DNA from 3 places in the Pseudoalteromonas sp. SANK 73390 genome. Region 3 is predicted to be linked to each of the others. Evidence: predicted binding sites of a transcription regulator. Region 3 holds the regulator's gene; each other region holds the start of a gene.

Region 1 (4,963 bases), on a different contig from region 3:
AGCAGGTATATTAATACTCTTACTAAACGCCTGATAAAGAGGTAATATGCCTCGAAATTTGTGGTCAAAGTTCTCTGGACGCCAAACATCCCCAGATTCATCGGTCACTTGCAGTGGCCCATCTTCAAGTAATGTACCTAAATGATACTGTGGTTTCTCTAATGCGGTTAAATACACTGCTGGTTTAACTAAAGAGCCTATGTTGCGCTTGGTATCTAAAACTCGATTAAAACCACTGTAGCGCACATCTCTGCCTGCGACTAAAGCGGATACCCCACCCTTTTCAACATTCACAGAGATCATCGCGGCTTCTAGGTTATTGGCCTTAAAGCGTCGTTCTAAATAGGGTAGCCCTTTGCTCACCGCTTTTTCCATAGCCGCCTGTTTTTGCAAATCAAAGTAAGTAAATATGCGTACCCCAGCATTAATAATCTCTTGATTGGTCAATAAGCTTTTCAGCTCTCTATCAACCAGCTCTAAGTAACCAGGGTAACTTTGCTGGCGACCTTTATTTAAGGGCTGGATTGTAATTGGTCGCACCAATGATTGACGCAGCTCTTTACTAGAAATATGACCTTGCTCTGCCAGCAGACGTAACACTAAATCTCTGCGCTCTTGCACACGCTCTGGGTAACGCCTTGGATTGTAATAAGAGGGCCCTTTAACCATCGCAACCAACATCGCAATTTGATCAAATTCAAGTTCATCAACGGGCTTGGCAAAATAGAACTCGGCAGCGAGTCCCATTCCATGAACACCTTGGTTATAGGCTTGTCCCATGTACACTTCATTTAGATATGCTTCTAAAATTTCCTCTTTGCTATAACGATAATCTAATATCAAAGCAATAAAGGCTTCATTGATTTTCCTAACCAGTGAACGCTCCCGCGTTAAATAAAAGTTTTTTGCTAATTGTTGGGTTAATGTACTGCCACCTTGCACGGTGCGGCCAGCTTTTAGGTTAGTGTATAAGGCCCGTAAAATAGACCAGCCAGAAACTCCGTGATGATTGTAGAACTCTCTATCTTCAACTACCAGAAGTGCTTGTTTTAGCATATTTGGGAACTTATCTAGCGGTAAAAACTCTCTATCTTGTTTTGACTCGTTGCCAATTCGTGCTATTTGAACAGGCTCCAAACGTGCTTGCTCAATACGTCTGCCACTGTTATCAACAATACTCGCTAAGCGCTTCCCTGCAAAATTTAAGGTAAATATTTGCCCTGACTGCGCGCCATTATAAAACTCAAATGCCCGGCGATGTATTTTAATAGTGCGCCCTTGCAGCACATACTGCCCCGTGCGGCTAATATGATTCACTTGAGAATAGTTAAGACGTTTAAGCTCCCACAGCACCTCTTTTTCTGATAAAAACTGTTCGGGATAAAAATTCATAGCACGCGCGTAAACTTGTACTGGCAGCTGCCACTTACTGCCTTCAAACTGGCGAGTGATTTTTGCGTCAAGGTAAATCACATAAAAACTTACGATAACCAAAAGAGCTAAACACCCTTTATAAAAAAGTCGCCAACAAGCTTGCAGTACACGTTGTTTAAATGCCCCAAAACGAGATTGTGGCACAGCCTTTTTAGCCTTATTATTTTTAGCTGAACTACTTTTTGTACGAGACGTTTTAGGCGAGGTACGAGTGGGCTTTTTCTGTGTTTTGATTGTGTCGTTATTGTTTTTATCTACCATGCCACTGTTTACAAACTTCTAAGTTAAATATGCCAGAGCATAGAGTACCTTAGATTAACTAAGCCTGAAAGAGAGTGCGGGCCAAATCGGCCCGCTCAACAACCACTATTAGAGACAATGTACTCATCAACTATTGGCTACGTACCGAAACAAACTCAGGATAAGCATCTATCCCACAGTCATGCTGGTCCATACCGCTAATTTCTTCTTCTGCACCAACACGAATGCCCACAGTTTTCTTAAGTAACGCCCAAACCAAGTAAGACGCAACAAATACGAACCCAAGGATACATGCAAGACCAATAAACTGATTCACAAAGGTCGCATCAGTATTTGATAACGGCACTAGCATAACACCTAACATTCCACAGGTGCCGTGCACTGAAATAGCCCCAACAGGGTCATCTATTTTAGCTTTGTCTAAAAATACAATACTAAATACCACCAAAGAGCCTCCTAACGCACCCAATAAACAGGCCATTAAAGGCGTTGGTGACGCAGGTTCTGCCGTTATCACAACCAACCCTGCTAATGCGCCATTTAATATCATGGTTAAATCAGCTTTACCCCACAAAGCTTTACATACTAACAATGCCGCTATTGCACCCGTTGCGGCTGCAGCATTGGTATTAAGTAAAATTTGGCTAACTGCTACAGCGTTTGATTTATCGGCTAAAAATAACTGCGAGCCACCATTAAAACCAAACCACCCCATCCAAAGTATAAACGTACCGAGTGTTGCCAATGGCATGTTCGAGCCTGGAATTGGATATATTTCACCATTTTTTACCATACTTTCCTTTTCGAGCGCCTAACAGAATAACCCCAGCTAGTGCTGCTGCTGCACCTGCACCATGCACAATTGCTGAGCCTGCAAAATCCACAAAACCTAATGCAGATAAAAAGCCACCTCCCCATGTCCAATAACCTTCAACAGGATATATAAAGCCAGTTAAAACCACAGTAAAAGCTAAAAATGCCCATAATTTCATACGCTCAGCTACAGCACCAGATACAATTGACATGGCCGTGGCGACAAACACCACTTGGAAAAAAAAGTCTGACTCTAACGCGTGATCCGCATCCGCAGTAGGTGATCCAATTAATGCACCAAAGCTGGGCACTATGCCTCCTTCGGTATTTCCCACATACATGATGTTGTAGCCCACTAACAAGAACATCGTACATGCTATCGCATATAAGGTTATGTTCTTTGTTAAAATTTCGGTGGTGTTTTTGGAACGGACTAAGCCTGCCTCTAGCATGGCAAACCCAGCTGCCATCCACATCACTAGCACGCCAGAAATTAAAAAGTAAAAAGTGTTGAGAGAGAATTTGAGTTCTATTATTGCGTTTTCCATTACATTGGCCCCTTAAATCGCTTCTTCATCTAATTCGCCGGTACGGATCCGCACGATTTGGTCTAAGTCATACACAAAAATTTTGCCATCACCAATTTTACCCGTACTGGCAGCTTTGGTTAGCGTGTCCACAACGCGCTGTGTATTCTCACTGCGTGTTGCGATTTCTAATTTTATTTTTGGAATAAAATCAACTTGATACTCAGCTCCACGGTATAACTCAGTGTGACCTCGTTGACGGCCGAAACCTTTCACATCAACCACAGTCATGCCTTCAACACCCAAATCAGCTAACGCTTCTCGAACTTCATCCAATTTAAATGGTTTTATTATTGCACTTATCATTTTCATTGTTGGCCCCCTTAGGACAGGTTTATCCTGTTAGTTACCCTAATCCAACCTTCGTGCCATAAAATTAAACAAAGTAATTTCATAATGTTACAAAATAAGAACTTAATAAAAAAAACATAAACGCACCACTTGAGTGCATTTATATTCACACTGTTCATAGATGGTGCAACTACTCTAGCACTGCCTTTTTTTACATCAACTACTTGCTTCAAAGTGTTGATATGCGCCAATTATCCCGCTATTTTTGGTATTTGACTCATACCCTTTGAAAGTTGTGCAAAAAACAACTGTAATGTTATAAATTTATTCATTGGGGAAAATCATGAGCCTAAGTAAGTTGCTGACAGTTTGTGTTATTGCAATTAGCCTTAACAGCACAGCAGCGGAACATAGCCGCACCATCGATATTGACAGTAAGGTGGTTAGTAATCATCGTGCGACCATCAACGGCGAACGTATCAACTACAGTGTGACATCTGGCACCCAACCAGTTTGGAATGAAGAGGGTGAATCAACTGCAACGCTATACTACAACTACTATAAAAAAGATAAAGTAGATGATATCAGTAAGCGCCCACTATTAATTTCATTTAACGGTGGACCGGGCTCTGCTTCAGTTTGGATGCATATTGCCTACACAGGACCTCGTATCTTAAAAATAGATGACGAAGGTTACCCTATGCAGCCTTATGGGATGAAAGATAACCCACACTCAGTGCTTGACGTTGCCGATATTGTCTTTGTAAACCCAGTAAAAACGGGCTATTCACGCATTTTACCTAATAAAGACGGGAAAATGCCCAGTGCAGATGAACAAAAGGCGCAGTTTTTTGGTGTGAATGCCGATATAAAATACCTAGCTGATTGGATTAATACCTTCATTACTCGCAATAACCGCTCGTTATCACCTAAGTTTTTAATTGGTGAAAGCTATGGCACAGTACGCGTTTCAGGGCTTGCTAAAGAATTACAACAAGCACATTGGTGGTTTTTAAACGGTGTTGTTTTGGTATCCCCTACTGATATTGGTATCAAACGCGATGGCCCGGTCAAAGCCGCAAACCGTCTACCCTACTTTGCAGCAACTGCGTGGCATCACAAAGCACTACCAACGCAATTACAGCAAAAAGACCTAAACGAAGTACTCGCTGAAGTAGAAGCTTTTACAATTAACCAATACTTACCTGCATTGGCTAAAGGCGCATTCATTTCGCCAAGCGAGCAGCAAGAGATTGCACAGCGAGTTGCACATTATAGTGGCCTGTCTAAAGCATTTGTTATGCGCAGTAATTTAGATGTCAGTAATAATGCATTTTGGAAAGAGCTACTTCGCGATAAAGGCTATATTTTAGGCCGATTAGATTCTCGCTATCTAGGTATCGACAGAAAAGAGACCGGCGATAAACCTGATTATTACCCTGAATTAAGTGCTTGGTTGCATGCATTTACACCTGCTATTAATCATTACCTTCGTGAAGAATTAAATTACAAAACAGATATACAATACAAAATGCTCGCTAATGTATACCCTTGGGATCGCAGTAAAAACAACACTG
Region 2 (4,963 bases), on a different contig from region 3:
GTGAATACCGATAACCATACCTTCGTACACTTCAACACCGTGGCCAATAAATAGCTTACCACGCTCTTGTAAGTTAAAGAGTGCGTTAGTTAATGCTTTACCCGTTGCATTTGCAATCAAGACACCGTTCTTACGCTTGCCGATTGAACCACCTTTGTGAGGACCATAATGGTCAAAAGTGTGGTACATCAAACCAGAACCAGACGTTAGCGTCATGAAATCAGTTTGGAAACCGATTAAGCCACGGCTTGGCATCATAAAGTCTAACCGTACACGGCCTTTACCATCTGGTGCCATGTCTGTCATTTCAGCTTTACGCAAGCCAAGTTGCTCCATGATAGAACCTTGATGCTCTTCTTGAACGTCAACAGTCACTGTTTCAAACGGTTCTTCTAATTGACCGTCTACTTCACGTAGAATTACTTCTGGACGTGATACAGCAAGCTCGTAACCTTCACGACGCATATTCTCAATCAAAATACCTAAATGCAATTCACCACGACCTGATACACGGAAGCTATCTGGATTGTCAGTTTCTTCTACACGAAGTGCTACGTTATGAACTAATTCGTTTTCTAAACGCTCAAGAATGTTACGTGACGTTACGAATTTACCTTCTTGACCTGCAAATGGTGAAGTATTTACAGAGAACGTCATTGTTACTGTTGGTTCATCTACAGATAATGCAGGTAGTGCTTCTACTGTATTCACATCACAGATAGTATCAGAGATTTTTAACTCGCCTAATCCCGTGATTGCGATGATATCACCAGCCGATGCCTCTTGAGCTTCGTGACGGTCAAGGCCTAAATAAGTTAGCACCTGACCTACTTTACCGTTGCGTTTATTACCATCTGCACCAACGATTGTTACTTGTTGGTTTAATTTAACTGTACCACGCTTGATACGGCCAACACCGATAACACCAATATATGAGTTGTAATCAAGCTGTGATATCTGCATTTGCAGTCCACCATCAGCGTCTGCATCTGGTGCTGCTACTTGATCAACAATTGCTTCAAACATAGGTTGCATGTTGTCTGAAGGGCTGTCTAAATCTAGTGTAGCCCAGCCGTTGATTGCTGATGCATAAATAACTTGGAAATCCAACTGGTCATCAGATGCACCTAAGTTATCGAATAAATCGAATACTTGGTCCATAACCCAATCAGGACGCGCACCTGGCTTATCGATTTTGTTAATAACAACAATTGGCTTAAGACCTAATGCAAATGCTTTTTGCGTTACGAAACGCGTTTGTGGCATCGGGCCTTCTTGTGCATCAACGAGTAATAATACAGAATCAACCATTGAAAGAACACGTTCTACTTCACCACCGAAATCAGCGTGTCCAGGAGTGTCTACGATATTGATATGGTAATCATTCCAGCCAATTGCCGTATTTTTAGCTAGGATTGTGATACCACGTTCTTTCTCGATATCATTTGAATCCATTACACGCTCTTCATTGCCGCCGCGTGTTTCTAGTGTGCCTGATTGCTCTAGCAACTTATCAACTAGGGTTGTTTTACCGTGGTCAACGTGTGCGATAATCGCGATATTTCTTAACTTTTCGATGTTCATATTCTTACTCAAAGAAGTTGAATCTCAGTGATCCTAGTCGATCTACGCGGTTTCGCTTCATTTTAAAATGAAGGGTCCGGCGCGCCAGAGATGTCCCATTATAGGATTTAAAGGGCGCACATTATCCCTTATTCCGACGATAGAAGAAAGTTTATCCAGCATAAATTTTGTTACTTTGTGATGACAGCAATGATTTACAACCTTTTTTTGCAGAAAAAGCGTACTATTAAGAGTATTAAGTGATTAAAAATACATGCACCTAGCGCCAATATTAAACGCACCAAAGCAATGCACCCTAGCACCAAGTTGGTGCAAAATGTATGTTCACACCATGGAAAAATATAAAAAACCGTCTACAATCATTAACTTGATAAAACTGGCACATATTAAGCTTAAAAAAGCGCAATCGCATTAAGTTAATGCAGCAAGCATAAAAAAACCAACGAGTTGGAGGACACATGTCACAATCGGTTTTAGATTTTATTAAAGAACATGACGTTAAATTTGTAGATTTACGCTTTACAGATACAAAAGGTAAAGAGCAACACGTATCTATTCCTCATCACCAAGCCGATGAAGACTTTTTTGAAGACGGTAAAATGTTTGATGGTTCTTCAATTGCAGGTTGGAAAGGCATTAACGAGTCTGACATGGTATTAATGCCTGATGCAGCATCAGCTAAATTAGACCCATTCGCTGAAGAGACAACTCTCATTGTACGTTGTGACGTTGTTGAGCCTTCAACATTACAAGGTTACGAACGTGATCCTCGCTCTGTAGCAAAACGCGCTGAAGAATATATGCGTTCAACAGGTATCGCAGATACAGTTTTATTTGGCCCAGAACCAGAGTTTTTCTTATTTGATGACGTGAAGTACAAAACTGACATGTCTGGCTCTATGTACAAAATCGACGCACAAGAGGCATCTTGGAACTCAGACAAAGATTACGAAGGCGGTAACACCGGTCACCGTCCAGGCGTGAAAGGCGGATACTTCCCAGTTGCACCAGTAGACTCATCACAAGATTGGCGCTCAGCAACCTGCTTGGTACTTGAAGAAATGGGGCAAGTAGTAGAAGCACATCACCATGAAGTTGCCACTGCAGGTCAAAATGAGATTGCGACTCGCTTTAATACCATGGTGTTAAAAGCTGACGAAATCCAAGAAATGAAATACGTTATCCACAATATGGCACACCTTTACGGCAAAACGGCGACTTTCATGCCTAAGCCAGTAGTGGGTGACAACGGATCAGGTATGCATTGCCACCAATCACTTGGTAAAGATGGTAAAAACATCTTCGCGGGCGACAAGTACGGCGGTCTTTCTGAAGAGGCGCTTTACTATATTGGTGGTATCATCAAGCACGCTAAAGCTATTAATGCATTTGCTAACGCATCAACTAACTCGTACAAGCGTTTAGTACCTGGTTTTGAAGCACCTGTTATGCTTGCTTACTCTGCACGTAACCGTTCTGCATCAATCCGTATTCCAGTGGTTCCATCTGAAAAAGGGCGTCGCATTGAAGTTCGCTTCCCTGATCCAACTGCTAACCCTTACCTTGCATTCTCAGCAATGTTAATGGCGGGCCTTGACGGTATTAAGAACAAGATCCACCCTGGCGATGCAATGGATAAAGATTTATACGACCTTCCAGCTGAAGAAGCAGCTGAGATCCCAACTGTTGCAGCATCACTAGACGAAGCATTGGCATGTCTTGATGCTGACCGTGAATTTTTAATTCAAGGTGGCGTATTCACTGACGACTTAATCGATGCTTATATCTCACTTAAGTCACAAGAAGTGGAAAAACTGAACATGACAACTCATCCAATTGAGTTTGAAATGTACTACAGCGTTTAATTACGCAGTTAAATCATATGTGTTCTCAAGCCCGCTATGCGGGCTTTTTTTGGTAAAGCGACTTTTACGTACTCAAACAAAGTAGTATAACACCAACATAGGAAGCCATAGATTATACGTATTCTGTATATTGCTTATTACAAATGCTTTACGTTGCAGCTTCTCAGCCAATGGCATGTCGTGAAAATGGTCATCGGATATATTCAGATATATCACATCAAAATTTTGAAAAATAAACCTCAATAACCCCTTAAAACAATCAAAGCGCAACCCTGCACTCTTGCTTTTAAAAAACTAAAAAGCCTTAAAATTTCCTCGTCCAGTAATTTACAGACAATATGAAAAGATACAGGTAGCATTTCCTTTATTTGACAAGTAAAAGCCAGCTTCTCTGGGGGTTTGATAGTGCTGTTATCCTTAAATATTAAGTTGGTCAGTACAAAAACTACATTTGCTCTTAGAAACGTTGCCCAAGATGGGCATCAGGTTAGTTATATTCCTATTCAATGAACACGGCGTAAAAATTGCTTCAAGCCCTAAAAGCACATTTTACCTATACCGAGCCAACCGCATTAATCCATAGCTCATAGAAAAACGGCATGATATAGTGCACCATCTTGGTGCAAAGAAACGATAGGCGATCCATCATGGCACAAAGTACTCACCCTTTTTTAAATGCCTTATGGCATAACTTAGCAACTTGCATATTGCTATTAGACGATAAGTTTACCATTCAATATGCCAATAATAGTTGCAGTGAATTATTTGGCTTGGGTTTAAAGCGCTTAATAGGCCAACCTATTAATGACATTTTTAGCCACCACCACATTGACTTTGAACGTCTAGCTCAATATGCCCTAGAGGATGGCGTAGATTGCCAGCAACACCGAGTAGACGTTGTATTTATCGATAGCCGAGCTGCTACTTTAAACTTACATGCCAGACGTATTCATCATCAAAGCAGTGCTTTTATTTTACTAGAATGTCGCCGTATAGATGATGAAGTGCGCTTTGACCAAGCCTCAAATCAAATGCATCAATACCATGCTGCGCGAACTCTCATTAGAGGTTTGGCACACGAAATAAAAAATCCGTTAGGGGGAATAAGAGGAGCGGCGCAATTATTGCAGTATGAGAGTTGTCAGCAAGAACGAGATCAATGCGCGCAATTAATTATTGAACAAGCTGACCGACTGACAGAATTGGTGGATAGGTTACTTGGGCCCAGTCAATTACCTAACAAAGCACCGTGCAATATTCATCAAACACTCGAGTCGGTGGTCAAACTCAGTATGTTAGATAACGCCAGTCAAATATCGTTACGAAAGGACTATGACCCTAGCATACCCGATATTGTGATTGACCAAGCAAAAATACAACAAGTGGTATTGAACATAGTAAGAAATGCTCTGCAAGCTTTAGAAGGCAATGATGAAGGCAACATTACCCTAACGACGCGTATCAAGCATCGAATGCGACAGGGTAAAAGACTCATGAAAAAAGCATTGCTAATA
Region 3 (4,963 bases):
TCATGAGTGCGCCAGCTGAGCGCTCTTGATAGGATAGTGCTTGCGTTGCACGCTCTCTATCTTGAGCATCCATGGCACCGACTACGTCTTGATAGACTGTATCAGGTAGACTACGAAGTACTTCACCGAGATCATCGTCATCCATGTCCTCGGTTGCCGCGGCGATAAGCTCAGGTTCCATTTGAACAATAATGCTCAAACGCACATCTTCTGATAGCTCTTCGAGTACATCCCCTTGAATATCAGGGTCTACAAGCTGCCATAATTGACGGCGCACTTTGTGTGGAGACGATTCGAGTAGTAAAGCCGTATCACACGGTGCTGTTTCCGCTAAAGTACGCCTGACTTGAACAAATTGTCCACTATTTAATGCCTGCGTTACTTGTTGCAGTTGTTGTAGTGTGTAGTCTTGTTCAAGAGCTTCAGGCATAGGCTTCCTTCAATTATTTTTATGTTTTTAATGTCTGCCTAAAAGAAAAGCTGAAGAGCCAGCTAGGGTATGATTTAGAAATTTAGGCGCAGTGCATGACTAAGAGTTTAACGTAAATACGCGTACCTTACCAAGCTCTGAGAAAATTTTAATTACTGAACTTGATTAGCTAACTTATTCTTGTTCATAAAACTTTTGTGCGATCAGCTCACCAATTGCGTGTAACGCACCTTTGGCATCTGGACCATCACATACCACTTTAACTTCTTTGCCTTGACTGCTTTCTAACAAAAGCAATGCGAGCACACTATTGCCATCTGCTGATTTGTCATCTTGATATAGGGTTATCTGAGCATCAAACTTTATAGCAAGTTGAGCGAGTACAGATGCGGCTCTTGCATGTAAACCACATTTATTTTGAATTAAAAAGGTGTCTTCACAACGCATAAGGTTAATTATCTTGCTCTCTGTGGCGAATTTTAATATTAGGATGAGTTCGCGCAAAGCTTTCACCAATCGTTTGTGCCAAATAAACCGAACGGTGTTGTCCACCTGTGCATCCGATCGCAATGGTTAAATAGCTGCGATTATTTCGCTCTAAGTGGGGTAACCAAGTTTGCACAAAAGTTTGAATTTGCCATGTGAATTTTTGCACGATGCTATGACTAGCCAGATAGTCTTTAACTGGTTGGTCTAAGCCTGTTAAGGGTTTTAGCTCAGGTTCCCAATGTGGGTTGGGTAAAAAGCGCGCGTCAAAGACATAATCAGCTTCTTTGGGTATGCCATGTTTAAACCCAAAAGATTGGAAAGTAACGATTAGTTGCTTATCTTTTTTTCCTAAAATACGCTCACGAATGGTTTCAGCCAACTGGTGTACGCTTAAATCAGTTGTGTCTATGAGCACATCGGCACGTGTAGTTAGCACATCTAGCAGTCGTTTTTCTTCTTGTATTGCTAAATCTAGGGGTAAGTCATTCACTGATAATGGATGCAAACGACGCGTTTCAGAAAAGCGTCGTATGAGCGTATTATCATCGCTGTCTAGATAGAACAGCATTGGGTTAGCAAAACCTGGCAAATATTCTAAAATATCATTAAAGTCTTGTTGCTCTTTTGGCAGATTTCTTACATCAATGCTTACAGCGATTTTATCGTAGTTATCAGAGACACTACGTACTAAGGACGGTAATAAATTGACTGGGATATTATCAACGCAATAATACCCTAAATCTTCTAATACACGAAGTGCAACTGACTTGCCTGAACCAGAGCGACCGCTGATGATGATTAATTCCATTATGCTTCTCTTAATAACCTAGTCTGCTGAGGCAATAATGGCATAAAGTTCCTCGTCATTGCTAGCGTTCCTTAGCTGTTTACAAAATTCTTTATTGTTTAGCTGCTGAGCTATCGATGACAAAGTTTTTAAATGTTGTTCGTTATCGCCATCAGGCACAATTAAAGCAAGAAATATATCAACAGGCCGATTATCAATGGCATCAAATTCAACCCCTTGTTGATTGACTAATAGTAAAGCTGTCACGACTTCAAGACCTATTATCCGACCATGGGGCAGGGCAATCCCTTTACCTATACCTGTACTGCCGAGTTTCTCCCGGGCCATTAATGCGCTAAGGATATCGTGCTGATTTAAATTGGGTAGCTGTTCGTGCGCTAACTCGCTAATGTATTCGAGTATACGTTTTTTGCTATTAAAAAGGACCGCAGCTTTGCTACAGTCCTTATTGATTATCGAGCTTAATTTCATAATTAATGTCGAATTAGCTTCTCTTTGTGCTTAATTACCTGACGATCTAGCTTATTAATTAGGCCGTCGATCGCAGCATACATGTCCTGATGTTCTGTCGAGGCAAAAAGCTCTCCGCCATTAACGTGCAATGTCGCCTCTGCTTTTTGTACTAGCTTTTCAACATCTAAGATCACATGTACATTGTTTATATGATCAAAATGCCTTTCTAACTTTGCAAACTTGTTGTTGACATAGTCTCTTAATGCATCGGTTATTTCTACATGACGACCAGTTAAATTTAGTTGCATAAGCATTTTCCTTCTTAGGTAATACGCCTAAATCAAGCTTTTACGCTGATTTGACGGTGGAATGGCTAACGACTCCCGATATTTTGCTATGGTGCGTCGGGCCACCTTAATTCCTTGCTCCGCTAATATATCTGCTATTTTACTGTCGCTTAATGGCTTAGCAGTATTTTCTGCAGCAATTAGCTTTTTGATTAGTGCTCTGATTGCTGTGGACGAGCACTCACCTCCATTTTCAGTACTAACATGACTTGAGAAGAAATACTTCAACTCAAAAATGCCTCTAGGTGTGTGCATATATTTTTGTGTGGTCACTCGTGAAATGGTGGACTCGTGCATTTCAACCATTTCTGCAACATCATTTAACACCATGGGTCTCATTGCCTCAGGGCCATGTTCAAAGAATGCCTGTTGTTGTTGGACAATGCAATTAGTAACTTTCATTAATGTTTCATTTCTGCTTTCTAAGCTTTTAATAAACCACTTTGCTTCTTGTAAATGAGAGCGAATGAATTGACTATCTGTGCTGGATTTCACTGAGCGAGACATTGCAGCATATTGATTGTTAACACGAATTTTAGGCATGCACTCCGGATTTAGCTCAACTACCCAGCGGCCTTTTATCTTCTTAACTGATACATCAGGAATGACATATTCAGACTCTTCACGAATAATGCTTGCCGCAGGTTTTGGGTTAAGAGTGTGAATTAATGTTACGATCTCCTTGAGCTCAGTCTCTTTGAGCTTGGTTTTTTTCATCAAGGTCCGATAGTCGCGACTTGCAAGTAGCTCAATGTGCTCATTGAGGATCATTTTAGTTTCGCTCAACCAAGGAGTTGTATGCGGGTCAAATTGATTGAGCTGAATACACAAGCACTCTTGTAGTGAGCGAGCGCCAATGCCAATAGGATCAAAAAGTTGAATTCGTTTTAATACGGCTTCTACTTCATCTAATTCAATATGTTCGCCACTGTTGCCATCATTCAAGCTCTCTAAGAGATCTTCGGTACTTAAGGTGAATGTACCGTTTTCGTCTATGGCTTCTACAATAGCGACTGCGATGCCGCGATCTGTTGGGCTAAAAGGCGTTAATTCGAGCTGCCACATTAAATATTCATGAAGCGTTTCCGTCGTCTCACCTTGATAAATAGTCTCGTCTTCAGGCATGGGTCCACTACTGGCAGCAGGAGCTGCACTCATGTACTCATCCCATGTCACATCCATAGCGAGGTCGTCGCTCACGGTCTCTTTACTTAGTGCGGCATCCGAATCTATTTCGTAGTCACTTACAGGCTCGATATCTTGACTGTCTAAATGCGTGTCCTCTTGGTTTTCATCTTTACCATTTTTATCTTGGGCACTGTTTTGCGCATCAGATTCTGGCTCTGACTCATCTACTTCAAGAAGCGGGTTGCTATCAAGAGCTTCTTGGATCTCTTGCTGTAGATCCAACGTGCTTAGTTGCAGCAAGCGAATAGCCTGCTGTAACTGTGGTGTCATGGTAAGTTGCTGCCCCATGCGCAGCTGTAACGATTGCCTCATCTACCTTTAACAATCCTTCTGGTTTTCTATTATTATTGTGACTAAACGTACATTAACTATAGCTTGAATTGTTCACCTAGGTAGACATCTCTGACAGTTTGATCTGCTAAAACATGTTCAGGAGTACCAGAGGCGATTAATTCACCATGTGAGACAATATAAGCTTTTTCACATACATCAAGAGTTTCACGAACATTGTGATCGGTGATTAACACACCAATACCTCTATTTTTTAAATGTTCGATAATTTTCTTTATATCTAACACTGAAATGGGATCAACACCAGCAAAAGGCTCATCTAAAAGGATAAATTTAGGATTTGCGGCTAAAGCGCGAGCAATTTCTACTCTTCTGCGTTCTCCGCCTGACAGTGCCATACCTAAGCTATCGCGAATGTGTTGAATGTTAAACTCATCCAGTAGTTCATTTAAAATTTGCTCACGGGCTATCTTATTCAGTGAGTTGCGAGTTTCCAAAATCGCCATTAAATTTTGATATACCGTGAGCTTTCTAAAAATTGATGACTCTTGAGGTAAATAGCCAATGCCTAAACGTGCTCGGTTATGCATTGGCAATAGTGTAATGTCATGATCGTTGATGCACACGGTGCCATTATCGCTTGGCACGAGACCTACAATCATGTAAAAGCTGGTGGTTTTTCCTGCTCCATTGGGACCAAGAAGGCCAACAATACTACCTGCTTCAACACTAAGGCTGACGTTTTTAACAACTTGTCGGTCTTTGTAACTTTTTGCCAGAGCAGTTGCTGTTAATACACTCATATTTAATTACCTTGACCCGCTTTTTTAGGTGTTTTTTCTGGTACGAGTATGGTGTGTACGCGCGCGTTATCTTGCTCACCTCTTTCGGCACTTATCAGTTGTTTATCCATATCGTAGGTAATAGACTGAGCTTGAATAATTTGCCCAGCTTGAT

The links. The regulator sigma-54, encoded in region 3, starts transcription at its own class of promoters, with help from an activator protein. The targets are predictions, from matches to a motif close to GTTGGCACGNNNNTNGNNT.
Region 1: a site for sigma-54 is predicted at 3,450-3,468, ahead of SANK73390_RS14900 (P-II family nitrogen regulator). Genes of this name have one in related genera too.
Region 2: a site for sigma-54 is predicted at 1,960-1,978, ahead of glnA (glutamate--ammonia ligase). Genes of this name have one in related genera too.

What each region holds. Positions count from the first base shown of each region.
Region 1 is NZ_ARPN01000109.1:208,058-213,020, reverse strand. It holds gene mrcB (penicillin-binding protein 1B) at 1-1,695, opposite strand, end outside; partial or broken gene SANK73390_RS14905 (ammonium transporter) at 1,826-3,056, opposite strand; gene SANK73390_RS14900 (P-II family nitrogen regulator) at 3,069-3,407, opposite strand; gene SANK73390_RS14895 (S10 family peptidase) at 3,730-4,963, shown strand, end outside.
Region 2 is NZ_ARPN01000128.1:60,210-65,172, forward strand. It holds gene typA (translational GTPase TypA) at 1-1,584, opposite strand, end outside; gene glnA (glutamate--ammonia ligase) at 2,043-3,449, shown strand; gene glnL (nitrogen regulation protein NR(II)) at 4,097-4,963, shown strand, end outside.
Region 3 is NZ_ARPN01000055.1:69,831-74,793, forward strand. It holds gene mgtE (magnesium transporter) at 1-430, opposite strand, end outside; gene SANK73390_RS07950 (HPr family phosphocarrier protein) at 605-877, opposite strand; gene rapZ (RNase adapter RapZ) at 882-1,727, opposite strand; gene ptsN (PTS IIA-like nitrogen regulatory protein PtsN) at 1,746-2,198, opposite strand; gene hpf (ribosome hibernation promoting factor) at 2,201-2,488, opposite strand; gene SANK73390_RS07970 (RNA polymerase factor sigma-54) at 2,516-4,027, opposite strand; gene lptB (LPS export ABC transporter ATP-binding protein) at 4,084-4,809, opposite strand; gene lptA (lipopolysaccharide transport periplasmic protein LptA) at 4,812-4,963, opposite strand, start outside.